2 regions of the Sporosarcina sp. P12(2017) genome follow, and region 1 is predicted to be linked to the other one. Evidence: riboswitches for the same ligand, from Rfam matches in the RefSeq annotation. Region 1 holds a riboswitch; the other holds the start of a gene.
What was found. A riboswitch is a leader RNA that binds a small molecule or an ion and turns the genes downstream of it on or off. The one in region 1 is predicted to bind FMN.

Region 1 (16,368 bases):
ATTCATAACCAAACTTTTGACGCAACACGTCTTGAAGTTCCATCAACTCTCCCTCCTTCCGATCATGATGATTAATCGCAGTTGGAAATACGATAATTCTGGGCACTGCTGTTTCAACAAACGCAAACGTTTAGTCTGCAACTGTTCAACATGACGCCAAACTGCATCTATTTGTTCTTCCGTTACAAAATCTTTATATGGAAAGCCATCCATATTCGCTGCCATTTCAATGAAATGATCTTCTATTGTACTTAATTTCAAATTTCGTAAAGAAGCAATTTGCTCTACCGAATAGCCCCGCTCGAATAGTTTCCGTGTCCGTTCTGCAGATTGAGTCAAATATGTGTCCACTTTACAACCTGCCGCTAATTCTGTCAGCAACGACAAGTTGGGTCGCTGTTGTATGAAATCGAGCATAATATGTAATGCTTCTATATAGTACAATTGTATAGTCTTAACCGGTAGATTTACACTATCCGTCATCTGTTCCCAAGTAGACGCAGTGAGCCGGTACCCCGTTAATCGACTGCTCACTATCATACGTTGTAAATCTGTTAATGAGGAATTAGTTAGCACATGTTCCAATTCTTTTCGCAGTGACGTGGATAGGCTGATCATGCTACTTGATTGATTACGTAAGAACCCTTTGACAAATTGCTGCGTAGGCAACTCCTTCTGGATTGGCATGAACATTGTTTCACTACTGCGTAAATTGGACAATGTCTGAACTAGCAACGCCAACCGTCTGGCGAACTCTCTTTCTCGCCCGCGGTAATTCCAGCCATTAAATCGCCACATTTCGCTACCTGTCGCCATCTGACCTTTTGCTGTCACATAGACGAGTTCATTTATATATATTAGGTCATCCGCTTGCATCCGCTCTAACGCTTGCTGGAATTCGCTTGCTGTCAATTGTGGCAACAATGCATAGTATGATTTGACTTGATAATATTCAACGTCCTGTAACGTCTGTCCCGATCGTTTTCCACGAAGTATATGGTAGACACCTTGCGCTGAACGCTCACCATGGAGACGTTGGAAGATCGTTAATAAGATGGAATCGAAACTCATTTGAGCTACCCCCCCTGAAGAAATAACGTTTTTTTGTTGAAAAGTGATGAAAACAGCTTTAGAATAGAGTAGATACAAAATAGGTTGAGTGAATGGAAGAAGGGAGAAAGACAAATGTCTAGCAAAAAGTATACGATTGTCGATCAGGATACATGTATAGCCTGCGGGGCGTGCGGGGCTGCTGCGCCGGATATTTATGATTATGACGATGAGGGGATTGCATTTGTTATTTTAGATGATAACACGGGAAACACTGAAGTTCCAGAAGAACTGATGGAGGATCTCGAGGATGCATATGATGGCTGCCCTACCGATTCAATTAAAATTGCGGATGAGGCCTTCGAAGGCGATCCATTAAAATATGAAGATTGATTCAATCCCGACAACACTTCCTACTATTGGATGTGTTGTTTTTTAATGCGTTGAATTAATTAATAAGGTTGGCATTAGTATTGGCATGGGGATTTGCATTTGATATGTGAGTGAACTAGATGTATCCACCTTTTATGTAAGGATTGCAACAGAAGATGGCCGCGCTCCCCAGCTGGTGTGGAAATCTACTGACGTTACTATATCAATTTCTCTTCTAGCATAAAAAACGCCAGTCTCCCTAATATTCTGGAAGACTGGCGCATATTTGTTTAGAATGATAACTTCTTTTGTTGCTGGAGAATCCACTTCTCCATGCTTCTATATAACATCAACGTGATGGCTAATAGCATGACACCTTTGATCAGGTTGAACGGTAAGATTCCCAATATGATCATCTGATACAGCGAGTCGCCTGTAACTGCTGGCATACCTAGGAAATATGTGTACATTGGCAAGAACACTAAGTAATTTAATACGCTCATACCTATTGCCATTGCTACTGTACCTGCGATCAAACCTGATGCAAGACCTTTAGCTGAACGATACTTCGTGAAAATCCAGTAGATTGGCATTATGAATAATACACCTGTCACAAAGTTTGCGACTTCTCCTACCGGTACTCCTGTCGGGCTTCCTGATAAGAACCAGTGCATGACGTTCTTCAATAGCTCTACGCCTATACCTGCAACAGGTCCCATCGTCATGATTGCCATAACAGCAGGGATCTCACTAAAATCAATCTTTAAAAATCCAGGCATTGCCGGGATCGGAAAGTTGAACTGCATTAATACAGTTGAAATACTTCCCAATATTGCCACCAAAATTAGCTTACGTAACTTCTTGTTATTCACTTGTTCCTCTCTCCTTTTGCGATTCACTTCAAAAGAGGAAAGGCTGGCTCATCTATTGTTCCGCTAAAAATCCCTAAAGCAAAATATGCTTTAGGGAGAGTAAAATGCACTGTTAAGAACAGATAATTTACAAACTTATCCGTCAGGAAACAAGCACCACTTTTGCGTACACAAAAAGATGGCTGCACCTTCACCTTCTCCCATCCAGACTATACTGTCGGCTCCGGAATCTCACCAGAATCAGCCGTTAAGCTCGCGGGCTAAAAGTAGAATTCTACTTCATTTCCGCCGGTCGGGAATTACACCCTGCCCCGAAGATGAATCAATATTTAATTATGAACCTATTATAGCGTAAAAAAACTGTTTTGTAAACTTCACAAGTTTACAAAACAGAATTATTCGTTAATTAGATACTTTGGATTTGCCCCAAACGGCTTTTCCAATGGCCGAGTGAAGTCAAATTTATTCCATTGTTCCTGCGCGACTTGATCAAATTCTACCTGTTTATCGAAACTTGCCGCCGTCAACAAGATGCCGTCTAGTAGTTGCATTGCTTCTTCTGATTGCAACTTATCTAAATCAAGCACTTCAGTAAATTTCACGTTGACAATACCTTTAACTTCTTTAACCGTGAAGTCTATTCCTTCAGGGACCACAGTTGAATAGATATCATTCGGTGACTTCTTCATATCATTCAAAGCTTGCTCCACCGTTTCGGAAGTCTTACCAAAATTAGTGGAGAGTACCGCTTCTCCATCTGATTTTACAAATCGATAATACGCTTGACGCGAAGCCACTCCTGACAAGCCGATCGGTTCATCCACTTGACCTATTTGATCAAACGTCATTGGCGATGCATCTTCTTGTAAAAACTGTATTTCATCGTATCCTTGAAACGTATTTTGCACGGACAGATTCAACATTTCAAGTGTCGCACTCGATCTATCATAGGTATGGTCCGCAGTGAACTTCATTTGAACTTGATTACCGTTCGAAGATATCATCGCTTTATACGGATGATACTCTGTAAAACCGAGCGCCTCTTCATCTATTGTATTCGCATACTCATTATACAGCGCGACTGCATCCGGTGATGTCTCTACGCCTTCAGGGAGACGTTCATTCGGTATTAGGAATGTTACGGGGACAATGGTTGCCTGATCGGTAGCCAAGCCAATATGAAACGCTGTGTGATCCAAGATGTCGGCAGGATAAGCGGCGTATGAGAGCGGCGCTGAAACCTGCTTTGTAAACACGGATGCATCACTCGCTTCATTCGACTGCATTTCTTCACTATCCTCCATCACGATAGGATCAGCCGATTCCTCTGTCGTTGCTTTATCCATCGATACTTCATTGTTTTGCTGAATGAATGTCGGCACGATGATGGTGAGCAATACAATCGCCGCAACAGCTGCAATAATTGATGGCCACTTGGATTTCGACGGTCTCTTCTTCGGTCCGTTTGGCTCAGAAAGTCTCGCATCTTCTTTTAATCGTTGCATAATCTCGTCTTTGGAACGCTGATCTTTCACGACGGGCATATTACGTAAACGTTTCTCGATAGTATCTTCATTCCACTTGTCATTGCTCATCTCATCACCCCTCCCTCGCGGAACGCGCTTCCAACCTCACTTGTAATGCTTTGATTGCACGATGCTGCGTCGTTTTTACTTTGCTTTCAGTCCAGCCCAGAACTTCAGCCGTTTCAGCGACTGAAAGATCCTGAAAGAAGCGCATAAGGATGACCATTTTCTGATCACCCGTACAGGTGTGCAACGCTTCAAGCACTTGCTTCTGCTCCTCATCTGCTTCAATCAAATGTTCAGGCAAGCGGTCAGTTGAAGCTAATTGCTCTGTTTCCCAATCGAAATGAATGTTTGCATGCTTGTTGATTGTGGATTGTTTTCGGAAATAGTCAATCGAGACATTTTTCGCAATCGCAAACAGCCAAGTTTTCTCGGTGCTTTTCCCTTCAAAACGGCCATATGATTTGAGTACCCGCACATATACCTCGTGCATCAAATCTTCGGCTACCCCCCGATTGCGAGTCAAATAAGTGAGGAAGTTGAATACGTCACGGTTATAGTCTTCATATAATCGTTGAAAAACGGAATCATCCATTCAATCCCCCGTTCTCTAGTAGTAGTCGTTTCAGTATAGGAGAGGTTTCATTTATTAATTGCCTCAAATGGAAGTGAACAAATAAAGATGGTACCTTTTTCTTCACCAAGGGTTGCTAAAATTGAACCGTTATGTGCTTCCATAATATTTTTCGCAATAGCCAAACCAAGTCCTGTACCACCTTTTCCTCTTGTTCTTGCTTTATCTGCCTTATAGAAACGCTCAAAGATGTAAGGTAAGTCTTTTTCTGGAATCCCGACACCTGTATCGGCTACTGTAATATCAAGTATTCCGGTAGACCGGTAGACACCTAGCGTCACCGCTCCACCGTCTGGCGTATGGCGGATGGCGTTATCGATCAAATTAGTAAACACTTGCTCAAGACGGTCTTCATCTGCCGTTACGAGTAGTGTATTCAATTCTTCCGTCTCCAAAGACAAGTCCACTTTTGCATCTCTTGCCACTTGTGAGAACTTTGTCACCATACGTTCTAGAAACTCCACAATCGAAAGAGGGTTTTTATTCAGTTGAATGTAGCCGGATTCCATTCTTGCCAGATTCAGCAAGTCTGTAACGAGGCGACTCATTCGCTTGGATTCATCATGGATGATCTGAACCATTTCCATACGTTCTTCTTCACTGCTCACTACATCATCTATGATGGCTTCACTATATCCTTGCAACATCGAGATCGGTGTTCGCAATTCGTGTGAGACGTTGGCAATGAAATCCGAACGTAGTTTATCCAATTTATGCTGTTCCGTCATATCACGGAATACCGCCACCGCTCCACGGATACTATTTTCACTGTACAATGGGCTGATGGAAATGACATAAAACTGTCCACCCAATTCCAACTCATCTTCCACTTCCTCAGCGAATGAAATGGCATGCTTTAGCATATGGAAAACTTCTTTAGGCAACGGATGATGATTTTTCTGATTGTATCCATACCATTTTTTCAACAATAACTCGGCTTGCGGATTTTTCAGGAGGATTGAATAATCTTGATTAAACGTTACGACTGCATCTGTCATAGATGTAAGAATGCTAGAAAGTTGTTCTTTCTCCTGCTTAATCAATTCAATATTATATTTCAACTGACGTCCCATCTGATTAAAAGCAGTTGCTAACTGACCAATTTCATCGTTTTGCGCCACAGGTAAATGTGTATCAAAATTCCCTTTAGACAACTCAAACGCTGCTTGCTTCATCTTACGCAATGGCAATGTGATGCGCGTAGATAGGAAAAATGCAAAGAATGTAGTTAAGATAAATGCGATGAATGCGGATAGGAAGACAATGTTCGTCGTGCTTTTCGTCGTACGGTGCACAGCATCTAAGCTTTGGTACATGAGTACACTCGCTTGTTCACCATTTGTTTGTTCAAATGGATAAGAAAGAATCAAAAATTGCTCCATGACGTCTTGTTCTGTCAATGAAGGCAATATCATTTCTTTCATTTTATGCTTACCTGATTCAGGCGTATTAAACAAACTGCCTTCCGAAAGAAGTTGATCTTCAATTTCCTTTTTACTTGAAGAAGTATGGAATGAATACAACACGTTCCCCTGTTGATCAACAACAATTGCATTGGTCTCTAAATCGAGGATATCATCTACAATTTGGTTCATGGATTGAGTCATGGAACTTGTCGTTTGTTCGTTATAATCATTGACAATTTTACTGATGGTGGTAGCTTCTCTCTGCAAAGACTCTTCCGCTTGTTTCGTGTGGAAGTTATCAAGAAATTCGAGCAGGAACAGTGTCACAATAAACAAGACAAAGGAAACGAGAAGCAATATGGTGGCCCATAGCTTCCCGACAATTGAATTCCATATTCTAATCATTCGTTTGGAACCTCGAACTTATAGCCGACACCCCAAACAGTCACGATCATTTTCGCTGCGCGGTCTGAAACACGGCTCAGTTTTTCACGCAGCCGTTTGACATGTGTATCCACTGTACGTAAATCTCCAAAGAATTCGTAATGCCATACTTCTTTCAGCAATTGTTCACGATCGAATACTTTATCCGGTGATTTTGCCAAGAAATACAATAACTCATATTCCTTCGGTGTCAAATTAACTTCTTTCCCTTCAGCTGTTACACGATGTGCATCATGATCTATTGTCAGCTGTGGAAATACTACTAAATCTTTTGACGTTGTGTTAGACGACACATTCGGGAATGCAACTGAACGTCTGAGCATAGCTTTTACGCGTAAGACTACTTCTCTCGGACTGAACGGCTTGACGATGTAATCGTCTGCACCACTTTCAAATCCGCTTACACGGTCTGCTTCTTCACCTTTTGCTGTCAATAAAATGACAGGTGTCATAATTTTATTTTCACGTAGTTCAGCTAATACTTCCATACCATCTTTTTCAGGCATCATCACGTCGAGCAATATACAATCATATTGTCCAGCAAACACTTTTTCTAACGCATCTGCTCCATCGACCGCTTCTTCAATTTCATAGCCTTCTCTAGATAAATACATATTCAATAGGCGACGAATGCGATCTTCATCATCCACCACTAAGAGCTTCACTGTTTCTTCCACAATTCATTACCCCTTTCGACAACCTTCTATCTCCATTGTACAATTACTGACCTATAAAAAGAAATAAAAAGACTGCATGACAATTATTGTCATGCAGTCGAAGATTATGCGTATGAGTGTAAACCTGCAATAATTAAGTTTACGGCAATTAAGTTGAACATGATGATAACAAATCCGATGACAGCAAGCCATGCGGACTTTTTACCTTCCCAACCTTTTGATAAACGCAGGTGAAGGAATGCAGCGTAGAACAACCACGTAATGAGTGCCCACACTTCTTTCGGATCCCAGCCCCAGAATCGTGACCAGGCTTCATGTGCCCAAATCATGGCGAAAATCAAAGCACCGAGCGTGAAGACCGGGAAACCGATCAATACAGCACGATAGCCGATTTCATCCATCAGCTGGGAATTGGCCTTCTTCGCTAATGGTTGGAATACCGCGGCGAGAGGTTTCCGTGCGATCAACCGTAATAATACGTAAAGCACTGAACCTACAGCTATAGACCAAACAAGCGAAGACATTTTTTGCGCATTGATGATCGGAGGCAATTCAACCCAAGGTGTCATTTTATCCGGTGTCATCGCTTCATACTCATTCATCCCGAATAGCGGAGGAACGTGATACGTAATTTCAGCTGGTACTTCATCTTTATTTATATACGTGAATTCTGCTTCATAGTCCATCACTTTGAATGTCGTAGAAGATACGACAAAACCAAGAACAAGAATTAACGTATACATAACTGCTTCTATCCAAAAACGTGATTTAGATTTTTTCGTCATATCAATATTCTTTACTAAGAATACAAGCCCTGCTATCGCACTGATTGCAAGTATAGATTCACCAATAACCGTTGTGATTACGTGAATAAACAACCATTTACTTTGAAGTGCAGGAATTAGTGGAGTAACTTCTGTCGGAAACATCGTTGCATACGAAATAATGATAATTGCAACGGGTAACGCGAACAATCCAAGTGACGGTGTTCGATAAATAATATACAGCATGATGAATGCCCCTACGAGCATCATGCCGAATGCAGTCGTAAACTCAAACATATTACTAAGTGGCGCGTGGCCTGACGCAGCCCATCTTGTAAAGAAATAGCCTAAGTGAGTAAGGAATCCGATGATTGTAATAACTAAACCGATCGTTCCCCACTTACTATTATGATACGCTTTTTCTGATTTTGATTTTTTGATAGCGCCCCCGAAAAACAATGTGGCCACTAAATATGCAATAAATGAAACTAACAATAAATTACTACTGATGGCTACTAAGTCCATATTTCCTCGTCCCCTTCCTGTTCTGGCTTGTCCAACTCAGGATCCTGACGATCTATATAAGTAGGCAAGTCTGCAGTTTCTCGTAATGTATCCAGCTCTTTACGTAAAGAGAACCAGTTTTTATTCGTATGTGCAGCAATCAATAGATGTCCATCTGTATCTTCTTGAATCCATACTCTGCGGTGTTGCCAGTACATACCTTGAATAACACCAATCATAAATACTAGGCCACCGAGTAAGAGGATATATAGTGTTTTATCTTTACGAATCGTTAAACCTGAAATATTACGAGTCTCGGCAGCTGCAAACTTAATTGCATAGTCGTTCTCTTCTACTTCCAACGTTTGACGAATGGCCACGAAACTCTTTTCACCTTCTGGCTTATCTGGTGTGTTCATCTGAAAAATGAATGCTGGATTATTCGGAACGGGTGACTTCGAATAGGGTTCCCCGTCTTTAATTCCATCATAGTCTGGATAGAAACCTAGCATATTGACAGTTGAGCCATTTCCAAGATCATATTCCTTTTCTGGATCACTTAAATCTACCGTGAATTCTCCCAAAGATTCTTCAGAAGATTTATTTACCAAATGAAATGTCATGTTTTTAAGCTCGTCCAGTTTATAATCCATCTGGAAAACATTATAGCCATCAAATTTCAAAGGTTTGTTGACATTGATGGCGTAATCTTTCACTTTTTCTAGACTGTCGCTACCAGGTAGTGCTTCCTCATCTTGTTTATACAACGTAACATCTGTCGTGTACGACTTAACGATTGCACCATTCTTCTCTAACGCCTCACCGAATACTTCTTCTGCTTCTTCTTTTGTATAGTTCTCTAATGTGAACTTTTTATTTTCAAGCACATAACCCGGTGCTCCAACGATATTACGAGTTTCCCCTTCACGGAGCCACATCGCCTCGTCAACGTAAAAACCAGGAATTCCTCTAAGCAGAACACCCGAAATGAAAATGATTAACCCGACGTGGTTGACATACGGGCCCCAGCGTGAAAATCGATACTTTTCAGCTAATATTGCACCATTCTCTGTTTTCACATTGTAGCGCATTGCTTTTAGTTTCTCTTCTGCTTTCGCAAGGGATTGTTCCGTATTTTGGACATCGCCTTCTCCAAAAATTCGCTGACGCTTCATAAAGGATGGGTGACGACGTGTACGTTGCTTTTTAAGAGATTTGTAAAGCGGGATGACACGGTCAATACTCGCAATAATAATAGATGTTGCAAGCATACCGACTAAGATTTTAAACCACCAGCTATTATACATATCATAAAAGCCGAGTTGGTAATAAAGTTTCCCTACCGTACCGTACAGGCGTTCATAATATTCCAAGTAGCCTTCCGGCGTAGTGGCAGGTACATAGAACTTCTGCGGAAAGATTGTTCCAAAAGCGGACGCGATTAATACCGCTGCAATAATACCAACGCCAATCTTAACACTGGAGAAGAAGTTCCATATTTTATCGATAATGGAACTCTTATAGGTTTGGGATCTTCTAGAAGATCCCTCGTAACGCATATCTACAATGTCACTTTTCTTTGCTTTCTCAGATAAGGGACGACCACACTTCTCACAAAGCTCTGTACCATAAGGATTTTCATGCCCACATTGGCATATGATTTTGCTCATTGAGTAACAATCTCCTTACTTTGGTTGAATGCTTTCTAAATACTCATAAATTTGTTGCTCTGTCATCCCCTGTTTAATGACCTTTGTAATCTTTCCTTCTGGATTGATGAGGAAAGTTGTAGGTAATGGTTTGATATTATACAAATCCATAACGGTTTTGTTCTTATCCCATAACATGGGGAATGAAAGGTTCATGTCGTCTCTAAAGAGCTCTATTTTCACTTTTGGTTCTCCTACGTTGACAGTCAGGATATGTACACCCTTCGCTTCAAAGTCTTTATAGAGATCCTCCATGTGAGGCATTTCCTTTTTACAAGGTGGACACCATGTACCCCAGAAATTCAGGAATACACCTTTCCCTTTGTAATCCGACAATCGATGTTCATTTCCTTCTAAATCTACAAGCTCGAAATCAGGCGCTGTATCACCTTCCGCCAAGACTTTTACTTTATCTTTTGAAGTAATTGCGTAGATCATAATTGCAGCTAAAATTAATAGAAGAGCTGTTCTGCTAATTAGCCTGATAGTCTTTTTGTTTTTCTTTTTGGCCAATCATGTAACCTCCTGTCTAATTTACGTTCCATTGGCTATTATACCAAAACATAAAATCAGTTGGCACCGCACTAGTGATAGGATTGTGAACTTTTAACGCTTTCTTAGCCAATCTTTCCTGTTTCTGCTAATACGCGTAATTGTTTCAATTCATGTCTCGTTAGCTCACGCGCTTCTCCGGCATTCAATCCGCGTGTAGTCAAGTTAGCAAACTCTTCACGTTTCAATTTTTGAACCGGACAATTAATCGCATCAAACATTCTTCGTACTTGACGGTTACGTCCTTCATGGATTGTGATCTCGACAATGGCAGAATTTGTTTTCTTATCCGAACTTGTCATTTTCACACGAGCAGGAGCAGTACTGCCGTCATCTAATTCAATTCCTGTCTCCAGCTTTTTAAGATCATCGCGGGTAGGAATGCCTTTTACTTTGGCTACATACTTCTTTTTTATTTCGAATTTCGGATGAGTCATTAAATATGAGAAGTCTCCGTCATTCGTCATCAACAATACACCTGATGTATCATAGTCTAGTCGACCAACCGGGAATATTCTCTGGCTGACTTCCGGTACTAAATCCATTACTGTTTTACGACCTTTTTCATCGTCTACTGTTGAGATATAACCGCGTGGTTTATAAAGCAGATAGTAGACAGGTGTTTCTTTCGTCAATTGAACGCCTTCCACTTCAATTGTGTCCATTCTGCTAACTTTTGTCCCAAGTTCCGTTATGACCTTACCATTCACTTTAACTAAACCGTCCAATATTAGTTTTTCTGACTTTCTTCTTGATGCTACGCCGGCCTGGGCCAATACCTTTTGTAATCTTTCCATGGGTTCCTCCTTGATGTTACATACTGAAAAAATTATGTCATACTTTCGGGCAAATGAAAAGAAGACTGACCTATGTAGGTCAATCTTCGAAATAGTATGTTTTTAACTCACTTTTCGGACTCGATATCTACTGCTACTGTCTTAATTGGTTCTGTACCTAAATAAATAGACCAGTAGCCTTTTTTCTGTTGTTCATCTGCTTGTGGAATTTGTAACACATTGGACAACATTTCCTTTTCTTCTTTCGTTACGAGTAACTTAACAGATTGATCCAGCTTTGCGATCATATGTGGAAATACTTGATACTTTCCTTTTTTCACTGCTGTATACGATTGATATTCAGAGAAAACTTGCTGGGATAACTGTTTATGGACTTGCCAATCATTTCCGTTATTTAACGTAACGACAATGACGGACTTTCCATCCTTTTCGAAATAGGTAGCCAATGTACGTCCTGCTGCTTTTGTGAAACCTGTTTTCCCCGCAACGGCAGTTGGTTCAGATATTACTAGACGATGTTTATTTTGCCAACTGTTTTTTCCTTGTTCTGTTTCAAAAGGATAGTTCTTTGTAGAAGCTATTTTACGAAATTCTGGATTCTTCATAGCAAAATACAACATTTTAGCTGTGTCATACGCAGAAGACAGGTGATGCTCGCCGTGCAAACCGGATGGATTCATAAAATGCGTTTGCTCCAGGCCATGACTTTGCGCTACTTCATTCATCAGATAGACAAATCCATCAAGTGAGCCACCCGCATGTTCAGCGAGCGCCTGCGCTGCATCATTACCTGAACGCAGCATTAAGCCATACAGTAAATCCTTTGTCTTCATTACTTGACCCGTTTCGAGATAAATGGAGGATCCTTCTGCTGTCGCGGCTTGTGAGGAAATGACCGTCTCCTGTTCACTGGGCTTTAACCCCAAAAAGGTATAAGCCGTCCACATTTTAGTCAAACTTGCGATAGGAAGCGGTTCATGTTCATTTGATCCCATCAGCAATCTGCCATTCTCTCCGTCTATCACTGCAAATGACGTACCCGCCGCCTGGCTACTTGTGGGATTCATCAATAATCCGACTATCAGTAGAGCGATGACCGAAATTTTTCTCAAGCATCATGTCCTCCTTCTTCTGTAATGGAAAATGCTTCTTGGAATTTCGTCATGAATAAATCCGTTTCTTCCGATGTTTCTTGTTCTTCGTCAAGTGACAGTGGCGGCATATCTTCGAGCGACGCCAGTCCAAAACGATCTAGAAAGAAAGTTGTCGTGCCATATAAAATAGGTCTACCAGGCCCATCCATGCGCCCCACTTCCTCTACGAAGCCTTTACCAGCCAACGACGACAATGCACGCTCGGACTTTACACCACGCAAGTCATCGATCTCTACGCGCGTTACAGGTTGCTTGTACGCAATGATGGCAAGTACCTCGAGCGCTGCTTGTGTAAATGTAGACGGTTTTGGATCTTCTAGCATTCTTTTGATGTCATCTGCCCATTTACTCTTCGTAACCAAGCGGTAACTCCCGCCGTAACTTTTCAACGTGATGCCACGTGTGTCATCTTCGTCATACGCTGCTTGCAACGATATCAGTACTTGTTCTGCTTTTTGCTCTTCGCATTCCAACAGCGCGGCTAACTGTGTAAGAGATAAACCTTCTTCACCTGCCACGAATAAAAAACTTTCCGTCATCCCGACGAAACGTGTTTCGATGTTCATTCCTATCATCCCTTCACATCAACGAGATTCGTAATTCTTCAAAATTATTACTTTGTCGCACTTGAACTTCTTGTAATTTCATCAGTTCAAGCAATGATAAAAATGTTAATACGAGCTCGGGTACAGTCGTCGTTTCAAAAAGTGCGTGGAAATCACATTCTCCACCACTTAGTTCCAACTTACTCATGATCGAAGACATCTTATCCCCGACAGATTGCTCAGATTTTGTTATACTCGCTGTAAGAGGCAGTTTCAGCTTCTTTCTGTGCAGCATTTTTTGAAATGCACCAATTAAGTCAAAAACATTGAGCGGGTCTTCTGTCTCTGTTACAAGCGCTTCACCATAATCTGTTAAGTCTTCAGGCTCTTTAGTGAAATGCTCATCACGGTGTGCAGCAGACTCACGAAGCGAGTTGGCCGCTTCTTTAAACTTCCGATATTCCATTAAGCGGGCTATCAATTCTTCACGCGGGTCTTCCTCATAACCGAATTCTTCGATGAACGCTTCTTCTTCATTGACCGGCAACAACATTTTGCTCTTCACTTCCAGCAAAGTTGCTGCTAGTACAAGGTATTCGCTTAATTCATCCAATCGAAGAACACGCATGGCATGCAAATGTTCTATGTACTGCTGTGTTAGCTCCGCCATAGGGATGTCATAAATATCAATTTCGAGCCGATTGATCAAATGTAACAACAGATCAAGTGGCCCTTCGAAGACTTCGAGTTTTACACTATAACTCATTTTACCAACCTACCTAACCAGAAAGGAATGATTTGGATGCACCCTTACTACCATCCTCTTTTTCTACAGTTTATTGTGTATTTCAATGACAATCAAGATTATTTCGAGTGCCACGAGGTGCTGGAAGAATATTGGAAAGAACAAAAAAACTTTTCAAAAGATCATCCACTAACCGGCTATATTCTCATGGCTACCGGATTATATCATTGGCGCAGAGGAAATACAGCAGGTGCTTCGCGTACTTTAACTAAAGCTATCACACGCTTCCACGAAATGCCTGTACAATTTGGCGACTATCTCGAAGAAGTGGCCATTGATGAAATCATCATGCAGCTAGAGCATTGTCTTACCCGCATTAAATCAGGCGAAGATTTCCATGCATTCCCACTTCCCATCTCTCCAGAGTTGCAAATCGAAGCAGAGAAATTCAAGCCTCTACTTGCATTACTGCCAAGAAACAGCGCATCTGTTATTCATAAGCATATGCAACGGGATAGGTCAGATATTCTTTTACAACGTGAAGAAAAGAAGAAGGGCAGCCGTTAAAGATCTGCGCCTTCTTCTTTCCTTAAACAACTTTGTATAAATGGTTCAGTAAATTCGGTACTTTTACAGCCGTATCCTGGGTAGATCTCTTGCAATTCCTTCATCATCTTAGATGCAATTCCTTCTCCACGAAACGATGGATTGACCGAAATATGCTGAACAGTGTAGGTCTTGTCATTGTCGTTGACTTCTACCCCTATTAATCCGATGTAATCTTCTGCTTCTTTATAAAGATATAGCTGCCACTGTTCAACACAGAGATATTGCTGAACAGTCTCTTGCAATTTGCATAACATCTTTTCACTAGGGATATAAGATAAAAAGCCCATAGCAATTTTCTCTTGTGCCTTCTTAAAACGAATAAGATTCAATAGTAACCCCTTCTTTTCAGAAATCCTTTATACAGTTTACACCAATATCCCGTTTACTTCAACTCGCGGATTATTTATAGCGCGGATCGATTATCGGAACAACAAAATACCAATAGATGACTCCCCAAATTATAGCCATGGCAACAATCGAAACGAAAAGAATAATGTTTTTCTTTTTCATTAGAAATTCTCCTTCTCATCTGATTGCAACGGAAGGTCTAATTTAACGATGTCTTCGTAGGTTTCGCGTCTTACGACTAACTGATGTTGCCCTTTTTCCACAAACACAACGGCAGGTCGAGGCAGTCGATTATAATTGCTGGCCATGGAGTACGTATAGGCTCCCGTACAAAAAACAGCTAGTAGATCACCGGTTTCCACTTTGGGCAAATCGGCTTTTTCAATTAATTTATCGCCGGACTCACAGCACTTACCTGCAACTGTCCATTGCTGGTCATGTGGCTCGTTCATCCGATTAGCAAGCGCACTGGAATAGTGTGCATCATATAGAGCCGGACGAATATTATCAGACATTCCGCCATCTACTGCTACGTATGTACGAACACCCGGCACCACTTTCGTACTGCCTGCAGAATAAATAGTCGTTCCCGCATCTCCGACAAGCGAACGGCCGGGTTCAATCCAAACTTCAGGAATTGGATACTCACATTCCTCAGCCATCTCTTTCACTACATCTGCCATTTCTTCTACATAGATAGCTGGCTCAAGTGGCGTATCTTCCTCAGTATAACGAATACCAAATCCGCCGCCTAAATTTAAGACAGGACAGATAAATTGATAATTCTTCCGCCATTCGACCATTCTTTCCATTAGCACTTCTGCTGCGAATTTGAATGCATCGGTTTCAAAGATCTGTGAACCTATATGACAATGCATGCCAAGGAAATTAATATAGCCATGGTCATGTAAAGCAAGGAACGCTTGATCCGTTTGTCCATTTTTCAAATCAAAACCAAACTTTGAATCTTCCTGGCCTGTTGTAATATAGTCATGCGTATGTGCTTCAATTCCTGGTGTTACACGGACTAAGACATTCATCGTTTGCTTTCGTTCATCTGCAATTTCTTTAATCATGTCGATTTCCAAGAAATTATCGATTACGATGCATCCAATGTTCTCTTCAAATGCATATACTATTTCTTCTCTGCTCTTATTATTGCCATGGAAATGAATCCGTTCGCGTGGGAATCCTGCTGCTACTGCCGTATATAATTCTCCACCTGAAACAACATCAAGAGACAACCCTTGCTGTTCTGCCAATTGATAAATTGCGATTGAAGAAAAGGCTTTACTCGCATATGCAACTTGTGCTCTAATTTCTTTTTTCTCAAACGTATCTTTAAATGCCCGCGCACGCTCTTTGAATAACTCTGTATCATAGACCATGACTGGTGTTCCATATTGTGAAGCCAGTTCTGAAACGTCCACTCCACCAATTGTTAGATGACCGTTTTCGTTCACTGTCTGTGTTCCATAAAGATGCATGTCCCATACCCCTTCCGAATTCTCTCAAATAACTTTATCACAAGAAGACGGAAAGTGGCAACGACATGCAAGATTTCGAAATACCTTTATGACATCCTGTCACGGTTAGGCGAGTTCGTAATAAACGGCCGCGGATCGTCGATTGTCATAGGGAAACGAATCAACACACG
Region 2 (16,368 bases), on a different contig from region 1:
TTTGTCTGGTTTAATTGGGCAGATGAAAAACAGCAAATTAAAAACAAAGACACATTCCAAATTATTGGGATGTGTCTTTGCTTATTAAGGTTCTATCAATATAATAGATTTCTAACTTTGAATTACACACTAGGCTGTATACTATGTTTCTTATATTGACGGGCCTCATCTTTGCGCTTCTGCTGTATCCGAAGGAATATATTATTTCCTAACAGCGCCGCGATAATAAACACCGTACCGATGTAATCAAAAATTGTTAACTGATATCCTTGAATATAGGAAATTACCAGTGTGGTCACCGGCACGAAATTAATAAACAATAAACCATTCAATGGAGACAAGATGCGTACACCAACATTCCAACCTACTAACGCAATGATACCCGGGAATGCAATCATAAACAACATGTGCGGTGTTACCACTTGTAATGTATCCATAGTCGGGACTGAAATATAACCTGTCAACGTTACGAAGAATACCACTATACAAGCAGTGAATGTACCAAGTAGACAGCTTAACGTAGAATATCGCAACGCTGACCATTCACTAAATCGATTTCCGCCCATTGTATAAATGACCCAGCCGATTACCGCAATGAAGATGAGTAATGAAGGTACAATGTCATCTGTTGCTGTGAGGAATGTGCGTAAGTCGCCTTTTGTGATCACAAGCATTACACCGACAAAGGCAGTAAACACACAAGTGAGCGTGAAGCCATGTGGTTTATGTCTACTAATCATCCAGACAATAACAATAGAAATCATCGGCATCATAGCTTCTGAAATAGATGCTACCATCGTTCCAGGTTGTCCCATCAGATCTTGCCCCCAGAAAATAAAGAGGTTATAGACAACGAATGCCATTGTCCCGAAGAACCAAAGGGATAAACCCCTCTTTTCAAAGCGGAAAGCCCGTGTTCCTTCTTTAAGCCATAGTATGATGACGAGCAGAAGTGTTACCGAAACATAACGAATTAATGTGAAATAAAACGGGTCGATATTTTTGAACGCGCTATTGGCAACTGGGAACATTGCACCCCATGACACACTGGCTATAAAGCACAAAAACGCTCCCCAGATAATTTTGTTTTTCAACAGACCCAACCTCCTTGAAGTACTACTTCTAGTAAACACTATATTAGACATCACGTAAAACGAATAATAATGATGACTACTATCAATTTTATTGATATCATATATATAAGAGAATATTACTAGGAGGATATACATGGAATTTAAAGACTTAGAGATATTCCAGGTGGTCGCAGAAAAAGGAACAATCACAGCGGCAGCTAAAGAATTACGCTATGTACAGTCAAATATCACGTCTCGTATACAAAAGCTCGAAGCGGAATTAAAGACGCCATTATTTAACCGACACAACCGAGGAATGATCTTGACGCCTGAAGGGAAACGACTTCTCCTATACAGCGAGAAGATTTTATCGCTAACGAATGAAATGAGAAAAATCGTGCAGAATGACAAAGAACCTTCAGGAAAGCTTGAGCTAGGCTCGGTTGAAACGGTCATCAAATTGCCGATTATTCTGTCGAGGTATAATAAAAAATATAAGCAAGTCGATATTTCACTATTAACAGGCGTAACGGAAGGATTGCAATTTAAGGTTCTAAACCATCAACTTGATGGGGCGTTTATATCGGAAGGTACGACGCATCCCGATCTAGCAGTACATGATGTGCTCGAAGAAGAACTCGTGTTACTTTCGAGTAAACCGTTCCAATCAATTGAAGATATTAAAGATGAGCCAATTCTTTGTTTCAGAAAGGGTTGTGGTTATCGAGCTCGCTTAGAGTCATGGCTTGAAGCTGAGCAATTCAAGCCAACGAAAATGATGGAGTTCGGAACACTGGAGACGATTCTCGGCAGTGTGGCAGCCGGATTAGGCGTAACATTCGTTCCGAGATCAACTGTTTCTCATCTGTTAGATCAGGGGTCAGTCTATTGCTATCATCTACCGCCCAAATACAGCCAAATTAAAACGGTTTTTGTACGACGGGCAGATTCTTATTTGACACCGACCATTGCAAAATTTATAAAAGTGATTAACGAATTCAGAGAAGAAATGGAAGAGCAATTTCAAAAATCGACACAATTATGATCTGCATAGCATGTTACGTATGGTACGATATAGGGTAGTTATGAATATAGAATTAGGAGTGCTATTAGATGAACTATACGAATCAAACAACACCGCCTGCAAATTTCAAGAAACGAAATTACCGTCCGGCGATTATCATTATCTCAGTCATTCTCATCGGTGCGATTGGCATCTTGGCAGGCATGCCGGGCGTAGAAAACTTCACAGCATTCGATATTACAATCTTGCCTCTATTGAATGCCATATTTAACACTTTCACTTTTATTTTCCTTGTCTGTGCATTAGTCGCGATCTTGAAGAAAAATATCAAACTGCATGAACGTTTTATCTATGCAGCATTTGGGACAACCGCTTTATTTTTAGTGACGTATGTCGCGTATCACTTTTTATCAGAATCTACACCGTTTGGTGGTAGTGGTTTCTTGGCTGGATTCTATTACTTCATCTTGTTCTCACACATCGTGTTAGCTGCTGCAATCGTTCCACTCGCACTAACAAGTGTCGCAAGAGCATGGAATATGGAAATCCCGCGCCACCGCAAAATTGCACGTTGGACGATGCCTATATGGTTATATGTTAGCTTTACCGGAGTACTTGTGTATATATTGATTTCACCTTATTATTAAGTAACCAGAAAAATAGCGTTGAGCATCAGTCAAAAGTAGGTGAATGACTGATGCTCTTTTTTACAATGATATAATCTGAATAATCAAATTCAATGAATAGGAGTGCTATAATGAAAACACCAAATTTCATGTCAGATGAATCATTTGATGAAGTGTTTAAACAAGAATCTGATCTAATCAATGAACAACTACAAAAAGAAATTCTTATTGCGATGGTCGGAGACATCAATGCAGGGAAGTCATCTACACTGAACCGTCTTATGCAAAAAGATGTAGCAGAAGTGGGAGCGCAGCCAGGGGAAACGAAGGAAGTTAAAAAGTTTTATTACACAGACAATATACTGTTTGTTGATACACCGGGTCTTGATGATATTTATCAGGAACATTCAAATGAGACGCTAAAATTTTATAATCAAGCAGATGTGATTTTATTTTTCTTGAATGCAGCGGGTACGGTATTGTCAGATACGGAACTAAAATCATTGAATAAGATTGCTACGCTCAATAAGAAAATCATTCTCGTACTCAATAAAATAGATGCAGCTGATGATATTCCGAGTTTAGTGAACTATGTTTTGGAGCATACTGGGTTTGCCTATCCGGTTATTCCAATCTCTTCAAAGACAGGAGAACAAATGGAATTCCTGCAAAAAGAGATCCTACAACAATTAAAAGATGTTAATAAAGATCTATTACTCGCAGCGCATATGGACGATAAGTCGTCCATTGCCAAACGATGGATTCTTGCAGCAGGTGCATCTGCCGCTACGATTGGAGCAGTTCCCATTCCAGGTGCTGACTTTATACCGTTGACAACATTGCAAATGGGCCTTATGTTGAAGTTGTCTACATTATATGGAAAACCGATTACGAAAGACCACGCCAAGGAGCTGATCATTGCAACGATCGTAGGGAATATCGGAAAAACAGCTTTCCGTCAAATCGTTAAAGTGATTCCGGGTGCAGGAATGGTCGTTGCTGCAAGTGTTGCCGGGTCTATGACAGTTGCGCTAGGATATGCAGTGAAATATATGTATGAACATAATATGGAACTCACGCCTGACACATTGAAAAAAGTATATGAAATCTATTTGAAAAAACAAAAGTAAAAAGGGGCGGAATGTATGGAATGGTTTAACTACGCAACATTTGTAGTCGCTTTACTAGCTGGTTTGTATTCGATGGAAAGTATGAAACGAAATAAGGAATTAGAAGAACGTGTAGAAGAGTTAGAGAAGAAAAATGCGGCCGAGCTGGACAAGCATCGGTTGTAGAAAGGGGAATACATGAAAAGCGAATGTCCGATTTGTCGGGGGAATAATTTTTGTGGTAATACAATGGAAAATGACGAACGTTGCTGGTGTACAAAGATGACCTTTCCGCCAGAAGTGTTTCGACAAATACCAGAAGAAGACCTGTACAAACGTTGTATATGTGAAACGTGTTTGAACCGTATAACTGAATTAGAACAGGCAAGCAAGAGGTCTATGGACCACTAGCTTGCCTGATTTTTATTCGGCTTCAAATGAACGTGTGGAAAGTTCTTTCTCGTAGATGAACAATGCGTTCTTATCGTCACGGATCCGCTTCAAATATTCGATATGTCTATCGAATGTTGCTTCCTCTTCTACTTGCTCGTCAAGGAACCAGTTCAGGAAAGAAATCGTTGCATGTTCCTTTTCTTCCCATGCCATATCCATGATTTGATAAAATGATTTTGTCACTTCTTTTTCTTGTAATAATGCCACTTCAAACGTGTGGACCAAGTTATCAAATGAAGTAGTTGGTGCAGGTGTTTCTGTAATAATCGCACGGATCCCGCGATCATTCAAATAAGTATAGATTTTCATTGCATGTTGACGTTCTTCTTCTACCTGCTGGAGAAAGAAGTGCGCAAATCCGCTGTAATTGCGATATTCACAGTAAGATGCCATGGATAAGTAAGTTTGTGCTGCGGCAAATTCATTATTCATTTGCTCGTTCAACGCTTGTGCTAATTTTTCACTAATCATGTGGATCGCCCCTTTTCTGATAGTAATGTAACTAGCGTAAAGTATGACACCTCCGCTATCTATAGTATACCTTTAAACGACAATATTTGCATACTAGTTATTTAATTGGATACTCATTAAGGTCTACTGATATACTTAAATAGAAAACTAATGAATGTTTGTACATAATGAGAAAGAAGGTCATCACTTGAAACAGTATACTATCCCTGCTTTGGACGTCTCAGCAGGAGTGGAAGCAAAAGCGTATGTAGATACATTGACGAAACCTATCGGAAGTTTAGGGAAACTTGAAGAAATCGTAATTACTTTGGCAGAGATACAAGGTCGGAAACAGCCTAGCATAAATCGATTAGGTGTACTGGTATTCGCAGCAGATCACGGAATTGTAGAAGAAGGGATTTCAGCATTTCCTCAACTAGTCACACGTCAGATGGTGCAGAATATGGCGGTAGGCGGGGCGGCTATCAATGTATTCAGCAGACAGCAACAAGCAGAATTTTCATTGGTTGACGTGGGTGTGATGGGAGAGTCGTTTTCAGCACCCGTGAAAGACCGGAAGATTCGACAGGGGTCGGAGAACTTTCTACGTACCGAGGCGATGACTCAGGAAGAAGTAGAGAAAGCGCTGGAGATTGGCTATGAAGAAGCGATGGCGCTATTTGAAAAAGGTGTAGATTTCTTAGTAGTAGGGGAAGTCGGTATTGGTAATACTACGACAAGCAGTGCTGTAGTGGCGGCCATAACAGGTTTAGATCCGGAAGAACTGGTTGGATACGGAACAGGAATATCGTCTAAACAACTTCTTCATAAGATTACAGTAGTTCGGGAAGCGCTAGCTCTTCATCAGCCTAATTCTTCAGACGGCTATGATGTGCTGCGTAAGGTTGGTGGTCTAGAATTGGCTGCGATGGTAGGAGCAATGCTTGCGGCCGCTTCTAAGCGCGTACCTATCATTTTAGACGGATTTATCTCAACTGCGGCAGCTTGTGTGGCGGAAACTATAAGCCAAGGCGCAACAGGATATATGTTACTTGGTCATCAATCCATGGAACCGGGACATCAAAAGGCATATCAATATTTAGGAAAAGAGCCCATTCTGTCTTTGTCCATGCGATTAGGGGAAGGTACAGGTGCAGCAGTTGCATTCAGTATTATTCGATCAGCTGTGTTGATGATCAATGAAATGGCAACCTTTGAAAGTGCCGGTGTTTCCGGAAAAAATTAATAAAAAGGGAAGAGTGAGCAGCGATGCCCATTCTTCCCTTTTTTGTTATTCAGTTACTTTAACTGTTTCGACTGGATTAATCAGTGTTTCCTCATCTTCATCATCATCAGCGGAGTTGCTAATTATGCTTGAAAGTACATGAACCCGTAAAATAATACCTTCAATTCGGTTCGTTTCATCTATAACAACAAGTGGGTATTTGGAATCTAGTACACGGGGAATTATGTCTTGTACATATTCCTCTGGAGTAGCTGTCAATACATCAGTCGTCATCACTTCATCCAATGTTTTTTTGTTTTTTACGCCTTCAATCGCACAGTCGATTGTTACTAAGCCGAGCAACTGTCGTTCACGATTCGTAATGAAGACACTAGAAATACCGTTCTCCTTCATATTCTTGATCGCGACATGCAAACCATCTTTACCATTCATAACACTCAATGGTTTTGACATGATATTCATGGCTTGTAACACTTTCGAACGGTCGATTTCACGAGTGAAGTCCATAATATAATCATTTGCAGGTGTTTCTAATAACTCTTCGGGAGTACCGATTTGCTCTACGTGACCATCTTTCATAACCGCCACGCGGTCACCAATACGGAATGCTTCGTTGACATCATGTGTGATGAAGATGATAGTTTTTTGAAGACGTGTTTGAATATCCAAAAGTTCCATTTGCATCTCTCTGCGAATAAGCGGATCAAGCGCACTGAATGGCTCGTCCATTAATAGAATATCGGGATCATTTGTCAAAGCACGTGCAATACCGACACGCTGCCGCATACCGCCTGACAGCTCGTCAGGATATTGATTTTCATACCCTTTCAGACCGACCGTCTCGATATGTTTTTGTGCGATATCGCGACGTTCACTCTTCGATAGTCCGCGAATTTCTAGACCGTATTCAATGTTTTCTATAACGGTTCTATGGCTGAATAAACCAAAGTGCTGGAAGACCATTGCAATTTTCTTCTGACGGTAAAATTTCAATTGTTCTTTATTGTACTTGACAATATTCTCACCATCTACATAAATTGCACCTGACGTAGGCTTGTTCAACAAGTTAAAGCAACGGATCAGTGTTGATTTACCACTTCCAGATAGGCCCATAATTACAAAAGTTTCACCTTCCATGATTTCCATGTTGGCATTATAGACACCTACTGTATGTCCAGTCTTTTCAAGGATTTCCCGCTTAGTAGCTCCTTTTTCGATCATAGGAATAACTTTCTTCGGGCGAGGACCAAAGATCTTGGTGACATTTTCCACTTTAAGTTTAACGGTCATGCTGATCTCCTCCCTGTATTTTGTAGACGGTTTGCTACTCCATTTGTTAAACGATCAATAATAATCGCTAAGAACACGATACTGATACCTGCTTCGAATCCTAGTGAAATATTGATCTGGTTAATAGAGAATAGTACACGTTCACCCAAACCGTGAGCACCAACCATGGAACCAACAACAGCCATGGATAAAGCCATCATCGTCGTTTGGTTGATTCCTGCCATCATAGTAGGCAATGCCTGTGGTAATTGTACTTTTATTAACATTTGGTTTCGAGAAGATCCAAATGATTCTGCAGACTCAATCACTTCAGAATCAACGTTTCGAATACCAAGTTCTGTTAAACGGATCACTGGAGGTAACGCATAAATGATGGTTGCAATGATTGCGGGAACGTTACCCAGAGGGAAAAAGAATATTACGGGTATCAAGTAGACGAATGTAGGCATCGTCTGCATGGCATCCAATAGAGGACGCATGATGACGGAAAATGTTTTACTAAATGCCATTAAGATACCGACTGGAATACCGATCGCAAGGGATAGTACAACTGAAATGACGATAATAGCAACTGTTGTCATCGTATCTTCCCATAAATTGAAGGATCCAATCAAAAAGATAAAGGCGGCAAACATTATACCGTTTAAAATGGAATTTAAATACCAACCAAGTAGGAAAACCACAATCATGATGGCCCACCAAGGTGTAGCGAGTAAAGCTGTTTCAATCGTTCGGATGGTAGTGGAGGCAATAGTGAAGATGAAATCAAATAACCAGCCAAAGTTCATTGCCAGAAAATCAATAAACTTTTCCACATAATCTCCTATAGGTATTCTGACATTAGGGAATTCATTCATAGGCAGTAAGCTAGGACGTACTAGCTTGTCCCTCTCTTTCTCTACTTTTAGTATTCGTGCAAATTAAAAAGGGTGGAGCGGAAAGCGTCCACCCCGAAAATCTATAATGTATTACAGTGCTGCTTTTACTTTCTCCGCAACATCTTCAGGCACCCATGAAGTCCAAAGCTCTTCATTTTCTTTCATGAACCACTTTGCAGTATCTTCTGGGCTAGCTTCATTTTCACCCATATACTCTAATGCTTCTTCTGTTAAAGCACTGCTAGTTTCGTAATGGCTGAAGAACTCTACTACTTCAGGAGCTTGTGTTTTCAAGTCTTTATGGACGCTGATGAAGACATCATTTGGAGGGAATGCGCCAGACTTATCTTGATCCCAAGCTTCTCGGTCAAATGGCTCGTCTTCCAAAAGAGTTAAATCATATGTTGCAGTGACCCAAGTAGGGGACCAGTAATATCCAACCCATGGCTCTCCTTTTTTATATGCGCTAGCCAAGTCAGCTACGATAGAAGAATCGGAACCTGGAGCTAAATACGTAAACTTGTCATTTAATCCGTAAGTTTCTAACTTTTCACCTAAGTGTTTACTAACGATCCAGCTAGATGGTGCACCGATGATGCGTCCTTTATCCTTGTTTTCAGGATCCTGGAATAGTTCGGGATACTTTTCTAAATCCTTTACCGTTTTTAAATCTGGCGCTACTGCTTCGATATTACGCTCTGGATCCCCTTTAATAACGTATGTAGGAACATACAGGCCTTGAGAGTTATCATCGAAGTTTGTGGAAATGGATTCGATGTCTCCGCTGTCGATTGCGTTTGTATACGCGTCGCCCAAGTTATCAGACCAAACTTCTGTATACACTTGTAGATCACCTTGCTGTAATGCTTGGAATGTTGCAGAAGTGGTGCCGTTAACTATTTCTGTGTCATAGCCGAATCCTTCTTCTAAAATAATTTGTGCAATGCCGTTATGGATACGAATACTATCCCACCCCGCATCCGCTAGTTTAATTGTGCTAATTGAATCTTTGCTGTCACTGTTACCGCATGCTGTTAATAGTAGTAATGTAAAGATAGATAAAAATAACATAAACTTTCTCAAAAAATCAAACCCTTTCTTTTTATAATTTTTTCATCACGAAATGCTGTTTTTTGCTTAGATCTCTTAAAATTAGCTGCATGAGATAATATGCAGGTAGTTGAAGGAATCAAGGGGGAAACATTACATTTTTCGCAAGACTATTACAAGAGTTTACAGGATAATTAAATTAATATCAATTTAATTATTTAGAAAACTATTTGATTTATGCGATTTTAAATAGATGTATAGCTGTATTTTATGATTAAAAAAGCAAATTGTATTTGATTGATCATGGTGGGTGAACTGAGGTGCTAGCCTATAAGGGGGATAGGCTCAGGCTTTGTCGAATCATAGGGGAAATGATAATGTATAGTATGTTGACTGTGTATATAAAAGGAAATTTTATCGTGCGATATGTTTATTTATGCACTTTGGACAAATCTTTGTAACAGTTTAAAAGGAATCGTCTTGATTTTTTGATTTTACTTTTAAGAAAATGATATAGTTATATGTACGAATGGAAAAATATTTAAATGTAACGTAAAAGGAGAACGGACCCATATGACGAAAGAAGCCCATGTTGTTTCGAGTACGACTCAAAGCCGCTCGGCGTCTACCTTCTTCTCGGATATTAAATCATTAGTTAAAGGACCTGTACTAATCGCGAATGTCTTTCCGGTTTTTACGGGGTTTTGGTTGGCACTATATTTTTCAGGTATGACACTTACAGGTAACTGGGGTGTGTTTCTGCTAACCATGATAGGTAGCACCTTTTTAGTTGCAGGTGCACTTGTAATGAATAACTGGTTTGATTCTGATATTGATACGGTGATGGAGAGAACAAAAAAACGTCCGACTGTGACAGGAAGTTTCGCTTTGAAAACCGTATTAAAAACCGGTTTGATATTATCGGGGATTGGCATGTTATTATTATTATTCACTACTTTAGAAGCGGCGATTTATGCATTTATTGGATGGTTTACGTATGTAATACCCTATACCATGTGGTCTAAACGTAAATATACATTAAATACAGTCATTGGTAGTGTGTCGGGGGCAGTAACTCCCCTCATAGGATGGGCAGCTATTATGTCGGCGGATCATATCGTACCTATTGTTTTGGTTGCTATACTATTCATTTGGCAAATGCCTCATACATTTGCAATTGCTATGAAAAAGTACAAAGATTATAGCGCGGCTAACGTAGCGATGTTGCCTGTTGTTTATGGATTTAATTTCACTAAGCGCCAAATGTTGGTTTATGTATTATGTTTATTGCCGTTACCGTTTTTATTAACGATGTTCGGTACTACTTTCATTATCATCGCGACATTGATGAACCTTGGATATATTGCGGCTAGTATCTACGGATTTTATGCAAAAGATGATTATAAGTGGGCTAACTTCATGTTCTTATATTCAGTCAATTACATGACCCTATTATTTGGTATGATGATTCTTTGGACTTTTTAGTGAATACAAAAAAGACTTCCTTTCACACGATGTGAAAGAGAAGTCTTTTTTATGTTAGAATTATTGAGAAGTTTGAAAAGTCAGGATTAAATCATGCGATACATAACAACGAACGACAGATATTAGGAGGCGTCTTAATGAAAGTGCAAGTACAGTTACTGAAGCCGAAACTAGATGAAGTGTTTGCGCATTTACACAGTCATCCGGAAGTCAGTTGGAAGGAAACAGAAACAACAACTTACTTGAAAGAATTTCTTGAGAGTGAAGGATTTCATGTGAATGTATTTGATGGAATAACAGGTTTATCCGTAACGATTGGTGAAGGTAAGCCGGTAGTCGGATTACGCGTGGATATAGATGCATTGTGGCAAGAAGTAGATGGTGTTTATCAAGCGAATCACTCATGCGGACATGATGGACATATGACCATGGGAATTGGCGCTTTACTTATGGCAAAAGAGCGTGGTATTCCTCAAAAAGGAACATTGAAAGTATTCTTCCAGCCGGCAGAAGAGAAGGGCGAAGGTGCGTTAGCTGTTCTTGAGCAGGGATTGATCGATGATATCGATTATTTATTTGGCGTTCATGTACGGGCTGCAGATGAAATGGCGGACGGTTACTCCGCTGCTTCCCTGCGTCACGGGGCGGCGAAGATGATTAGTGGAACGATAAAGGGGACGGAAGCACACGGCGCAAGGCCACATCAAGGAAAGAATGCTATCGAGGTTGGTGCTTCGTTAGTGGGAGGCTTGCAGTCCATTCATTGTAATCCGATGGTTTCCCATACAGCAAAGATGACGATGTTCCAAGCGGGAGGCGAATCCGCAAATATTATTCCGGGAAACGCGAAATTCAGTTTGGATTTACGTGCCCAAGAAAATGGTGTCATGGACGAATTATATGAACAAGTGGAACGTGTAATTCAAGCGGTTGAAAGACAATATGATGTAGAAATTAACTATAAAATAATGGCGGAAATGGTTGCAGCGGAAGTAGATGCCGAAGCGGAAGATCTCATGTATCAGGCGATTGTTAAAGTAATTGGCGAAGAGAAGGCTACACGTACTGTCGTCACACCCGGAGGAGAAGATTTTCACTTTTATTCTGTCCGCCGACCGGGTGTCAAAAGTACAATGCTTGGATTGGGATGTGGCTTAACACCGGGACTTCACCATCCATATATGACATTTAATCAAGATGCGTTGGCAACAGGAGTCGAAATTTTGACAACTGCCATTGAATTAACATTCCAATCTAAAAAATAGAAGGTGACAGTATGAGGAAGGATATAAAAGTTAGGAAAGTGACAGCTATCGAAGACATTTATTCCGTACAAAAGCTTGAGAAGCGGGTTTGGGGAATGGAACCTATCCCTGTCCATCAAACCATCACTGCAGTCAAAAATGGTGGCTTAATTGTCGGAGCATTTCTAGAAAATCGTTTGATCGGCTATTCCTATAGCTTTGCAGGATATTCAGAAGGGGAAGTATATTTATGCTCTCACATGCTTGCGGTAGATGAAGAATTTCAGATGATGGGCATTGGTAAGCTTTTAAAAGAAGAACAACTTCGTCTGGCGCGGGAAATGGGATATCGATTGATCGTCTGGACATTCGATCCACTCGAAAGTCGCAACGCCTACTTAAATACTGCGAAGTTATACGGTGTGTGTTATGACTATATAGTTAATTGCTATGGGAGTATGGACGATGGGTTAAACAAAGGCTTACCGACTGATCGTTTTCAAGTGGCCTGGTGGATTGATAGTCCGCGTGTGTTAGAGAAATGGCAACCTGATCTCACATATAGTCGTCCTTTTCAAATTCACTTGAGTGAAGATTCACACCCTGTCGTACTTTTGCCGGAAATGAATGATTGGCTGGAGGCAGAAGCGATAGAAGTGCCAGTACCCAAACAAATTCAATTGATGAAGAAAGAAAATCCGCAATTGGCCTATGAATGGCGAATGGAAACGAGAAATATATTTCAACAACTGTGTGATGAAGGGTTCGCTTTGGTCGATGTATGCAGAACAGAAGAACCTGTCCAATACTATCGTTTCTGTAAGCGATCCATCATTCCGTTGCAAAATTAAAGGAGCTTATCCAATGAAAATTAACTCGATTACAATTCGTAGAATGAATATGACGATGAAACATCCATTTACAACAAGTTTCGGAACGATACAGCAGAAAGATTTTCTTTTGGCAACTGTCACGGACGCGGATGGGTATGAGGGATGGGGAGAGTCGGTTGCGTTTACGGCACCTTGGTATAGTGAAGAAACGACCGAAACGACGATTCACATGCTGCGTGATTTCCTGATTCCTGCAGTACTTGGCAAGACTATTACACATCCCGATGAGGTTAGTGACTTATTTGGGCATATCCGCAAAAATAATATGGCTAAAGCGACAATTGAAGGAGCGATATGGGATGTATATGCGAAACATCACCATATGACGCTAGCTGCAGCACTTGGAGGGAAACGGCAACGTATTGAAGTCGGTATCAGCATTGGAATTGAAGAACATGTTGAAGATTTATTGGCCAACATTAATGGATTTATAGAAGAGGGATATAAGCGCATTAAAGTGAAAATCAAACCTGGATATGACGTGGAAGTGATTCGCGCCATTCGAGAAGCCTATCCTGATGTGCCATTAATGGCAGATGCGAACTCTGCTTATACACTAGACGATGTAGAGTTGTTGAAAGAACTGGACCAGTTTAATTTGATGATGATTGAGCAACCACTTGCTTCCGACGATATTATCGATCACGCAACACTACAAAAGCAAATTAAGACACCAATTTGTCTAGATGAAAGTATTCATTCGTTGGAAGATACGCGTAAAGCTATCGAACTGGGTAGTTGTAAAATTATTAACGTGAAAACTGGTAGAGTGGGTGGCTTGTCAGAAGCGAAGAAAATTCATGATTATTGTGCTACAAAAGGGATCGATGTATGGTGTGGCGGCATGCTGGAATCGGGTATTGGCCGAGCGCAAAACATAGCATTGACAACATTACCTAATTTCACGCTCCCTGGTGACACAGCGGGGTCTTCACGTTACTGGGAACAAGATATTATTACACCAGAAGTAGTGGCTAATGAAGGTTATATTACGGTTCCGACAGGAGATGGAATCGGGTACATCCCAAACATGGAAGCAGTGGAACGATTTACAGTAGACAAATGGGTATTTTTATCTGAATAATTATTCAGTTGTTGTTATTTAGTCATCACATGTGCTAGACTCTTAATTAATCGAATAAGTTTCCTTCGGGGCAGGGCGTAATTCCCTACCGACGGTGATGAGCTTACAAGCTCTTAGTCCGTGACCCGGATGCTTTATATAAAGCAGAAGGTGGATTTGGTGAAACTCCAAAGCCGACAGTTAAAGTCTGGATGAGAGAAGGAACAGTGCGTATATACTACATGTAATGATTTTCATTACTGTTTATAACGTTTATTTAGTCATGGTTACAAGCCCCGCATACTCTTTTGCGGGGCTTTTGTATGTAGAATTGTCACTAGAGGAATACCGTAAGTTGGAGTGTTGCTCAATGAATCAAAATTATATGGAAATGGCTTTGCAACTCGCGGAAAATGTGGCAGGTCAAACCTCTCCTAATCCACCTGTAGGTGCGGTTGTCGTAAAAGCGGGCCGGATCATTGGAATGGGCGCACATTTACAAGCGGGAGAGCGCCATGCCGAACGAGTGGCGCTAGATATGGCTGGAGCCAAAGCAACGGATGCTGATTTGTATGTAACACTTGAACCGTGTTCACACACCGGTAAAACTTCACCTTGTGCAGATGCCGTTATTCAAGCGGGTATCAAACGTGTCTTCGTCGCAACAGCGGATCCGAATCCGCTTGTAGCAGGTAAAGGCATTGCAAAACTTCGTGAGGCAGGAGTAGAAGTAACCGAATCGGTTTCCGTTGAACTTGCTAAAAACCTATATGCACCATTTTTTCATTTTATTAAAAATAAAACACCTCATGTGACAATGAAAACAGCTATGACGATAGACGGTAAAATTGCGACTTCAAAAGGAGATAGCAAATGGGTGACGAGTGAGCAAGCGCGACTCGATGTCCATCAGCTTCGCCATACGCAAGATGCAATTTTAGTAGGTGTGCAAACGCTTCTTCATGATAATCCTCTTCTCACCACCAGACTGCCCCTAGGTGGACAACATCCTATTCGAGTTATTTTAGATACATCTTTACGAACACTGGAATCTAGCCAGATCATTCAAAACGCAGAAGCACCGACGTGGATTTTTTGCGGAAAATATGCGGAATTATCACGTGAAAAGTTACTCAAGAAGCCGCATGTCCAGATCATCCGAATGCAGAAACCTCAGCTAATTGTAGAAGATATTCTACTAGAGCTAGGAAGACGTGGTGTCATGACATTGCTTGTAGAAGGTGGCGCCGCTATTAATGCTTCATTTGTAAAAGCGCGAGCTGTACAGAAAGTCATTTGCTATGTGGCGCCAAAATTACTTGGTGGAATTGGGTCTTTGACGCCAATTGGCGGGCTGGATCCTCTAATGATGAATGAGGCACTTCCGCTAACATTTGAAAGTGTGGAAATGATCGGTCCAGACATTAAAATCGTAGCTGTACCGAAAGAGAGTGATTAAACAATGTTTACAGGAATAATTGAAGAGATTGGTTCAGTTCAGCAAATACAACCTGGTGCTCAGTCTATGACACTAACGATAGCAGCATCTCTTGTATTGACAGATGTGAGAGTTGGGGACAGTATCGCAGTCAATGGTGTCTGTTTGACGGTAAAGAGCTTTTCGAAAGACCGATTTGCAGCGGACGTCATGCCTGAAACCGTATCCTCTACTTCACTACGACAATTAGCGATGGGAAGTCCTGTGAATTTGGAGCGGGCACTCGCGGCAAATGGCAGGTTCGGTGGACATTTTGTCACGGGACACGTAGATGGAATAGCCACGATCCGTGATAAGCGAACAGTTGATAATGCATTATATATACGCCTGTCATTACCGCAAGGATATGATCCCTATTTATTACATAAAGGCTCTATCGCATTGGATGGTACTTCATTGACGATCTTCGAAGTGAAAGATACGGATATTACGATTTCGTTGATTCCACATTCGCAGGAAATGACAGTCATTTCGAAAAAGCCGGTAGGGGATGTAGTCAACTTTGAATGCGATATGCTTGCGAAATATGTTGAGAATATGTTGCGAAAGAGACAAGATGCGGGTCAAACAATGTCGAAGGATTTTTTACAACAACATGGATTTATGTGAAGGAGTGAATGTGGATGTTTCATACAATTGAAGAAGCATTAGAAGATTTACGACAAGGTAAAGTTGTGATCGTAGTGGATGACGAAGATCGAGAGAACGAAGGGGATTTCGTGGCATTGGCCGACCAGATTACGCCTGAAATCATCAACTTCATGGCAACGAAAGGTCGAGGCTTGATTTGTGTACCGATAACAGAACAGAAAGCAGCCCAACTAGGCTTGCAGATGATGACCGATAACAATACGGATTCACATGGTACGGCGTTTACAATCAGTATCGATCACCACTCCACCCATACCGGAATCAGTGCATTTGAACGTGCAGATACAATCGTCAAAATGATGGAACCGAATGCAACAGCAGGTGAATTCAAACGT

Region 2: it holds a riboswitch for FMN, as region 1 does, so the genes downstream of both, ribD (bifunctional diaminohydroxyphosphoribosylaminopyrimidine deaminase/5-amino-6-(5-phosphoribosylamino)uracil reductase RibD) here and CSV80_RS13070 (ECF transporter S component) in region 1, are expected to answer to the same signal.

What each region holds. Positions count from the first base shown of each region.
Region 1 is NZ_PDYL01000016.1:16,827-33,194, reverse strand. It holds gene CSV80_RS13085 (RecQ family ATP-dependent DNA helicase) at 1-43, opposite strand, end outside; gene CSV80_RS13080 (YpbB family protein) at 43-1,071, opposite strand; gene CSV80_RS13075 (ferredoxin) at 1,186-1,443, shown strand; gene CSV80_RS13070 (ECF transporter S component) at 1,713-2,294, opposite strand; FMN riboswitch at 2,483-2,617, opposite strand; gene CSV80_RS13065 (GerMN domain-containing protein) at 2,690-3,889, opposite strand; gene CSV80_RS13060 (RNA polymerase sigma factor SigX) at 3,894-4,418, opposite strand; gene CSV80_RS13055 (ATP-binding protein) at 4,466-6,268, opposite strand; gene CSV80_RS13050 (response regulator transcription factor) at 6,265-6,984, opposite strand; gene ccsB (c-type cytochrome biogenesis protein CcsB) at 7,089-8,273, opposite strand; gene resB (cytochrome c biogenesis protein ResB) at 8,264-9,922, opposite strand; gene resA (thiol-disulfide oxidoreductase ResA) at 9,938-10,474, opposite strand; gene CSV80_RS13030 (pseudouridine synthase) at 10,579-11,310, opposite strand; gene CSV80_RS13025 (D-alanyl-D-alanine carboxypeptidase family protein) at 11,418-12,422, opposite strand; gene scpB (SMC-Scp complex subunit ScpB) at 12,419-13,030, opposite strand; gene CSV80_RS13015 (segregation/condensation protein A) at 13,044-13,775, opposite strand; gene CSV80_RS13010 (DUF309 domain-containing protein) at 13,803-14,321, shown strand; gene CSV80_RS13005 (GNAT family N-acetyltransferase) at 14,318-14,692, opposite strand; gene lysA (diaminopimelate decarboxylase) at 14,873-16,198, opposite strand; gene CSV80_RS12995 (spore germination protein) at 16,285-16,368, opposite strand, start outside.
Region 2 is NZ_PDYL01000022.1:13,383-29,750, forward strand. It holds gene CSV80_RS15390 (DMT family transporter) at 123-1,094, opposite strand; gene CSV80_RS15395 (LysR family transcriptional regulator) at 1,228-2,118, shown strand; gene CSV80_RS15400 (DUF420 domain-containing protein) at 2,187-2,744, shown strand; gene CSV80_RS15405 (YcjF family protein) at 2,855-3,853, shown strand; gene CSV80_RS17585 (hypothetical protein) at 3,869-4,018, shown strand; gene CSV80_RS15410 (cysteine-rich CWC family protein) at 4,031-4,243, shown strand; gene CSV80_RS15415 (ferritin) at 4,256-4,756, opposite strand; gene cobT (nicotinate-nucleotide--dimethylbenzimidazole phosphoribosyltransferase) at 4,911-5,981, shown strand; gene CSV80_RS15425 (quaternary amine ABC transporter ATP-binding protein) at 6,027-7,271, opposite strand; gene CSV80_RS15430 (ABC transporter permease) at 7,268-8,086, opposite strand; gene CSV80_RS15435 (ABC transporter substrate-binding protein) at 8,240-9,232, opposite strand; gene cyoE (heme o synthase) at 9,773-10,684, shown strand; gene CSV80_RS15445 (M20 peptidase aminoacylase family protein) at 10,822-11,949, shown strand; gene CSV80_RS15450 (GNAT family N-acetyltransferase) at 11,961-12,779, shown strand; gene menC (o-succinylbenzoate synthase) at 12,793-13,905, shown strand; FMN riboswitch at 13,963-14,112, shown strand; gene ribD (bifunctional diaminohydroxyphosphoribosylaminopyrimidine deaminase/5-amino-6-(5-phosphoribosylamino)uracil reductase RibD) at 14,255-15,343, shown strand; gene ribE (riboflavin synthase) at 15,347-15,991, shown strand; gene CSV80_RS15470 (bifunctional 3,4-dihydroxy-2-butanone-4-phosphate synthase/GTP cyclohydrolase II) at 16,006-16,368, shown strand, end outside.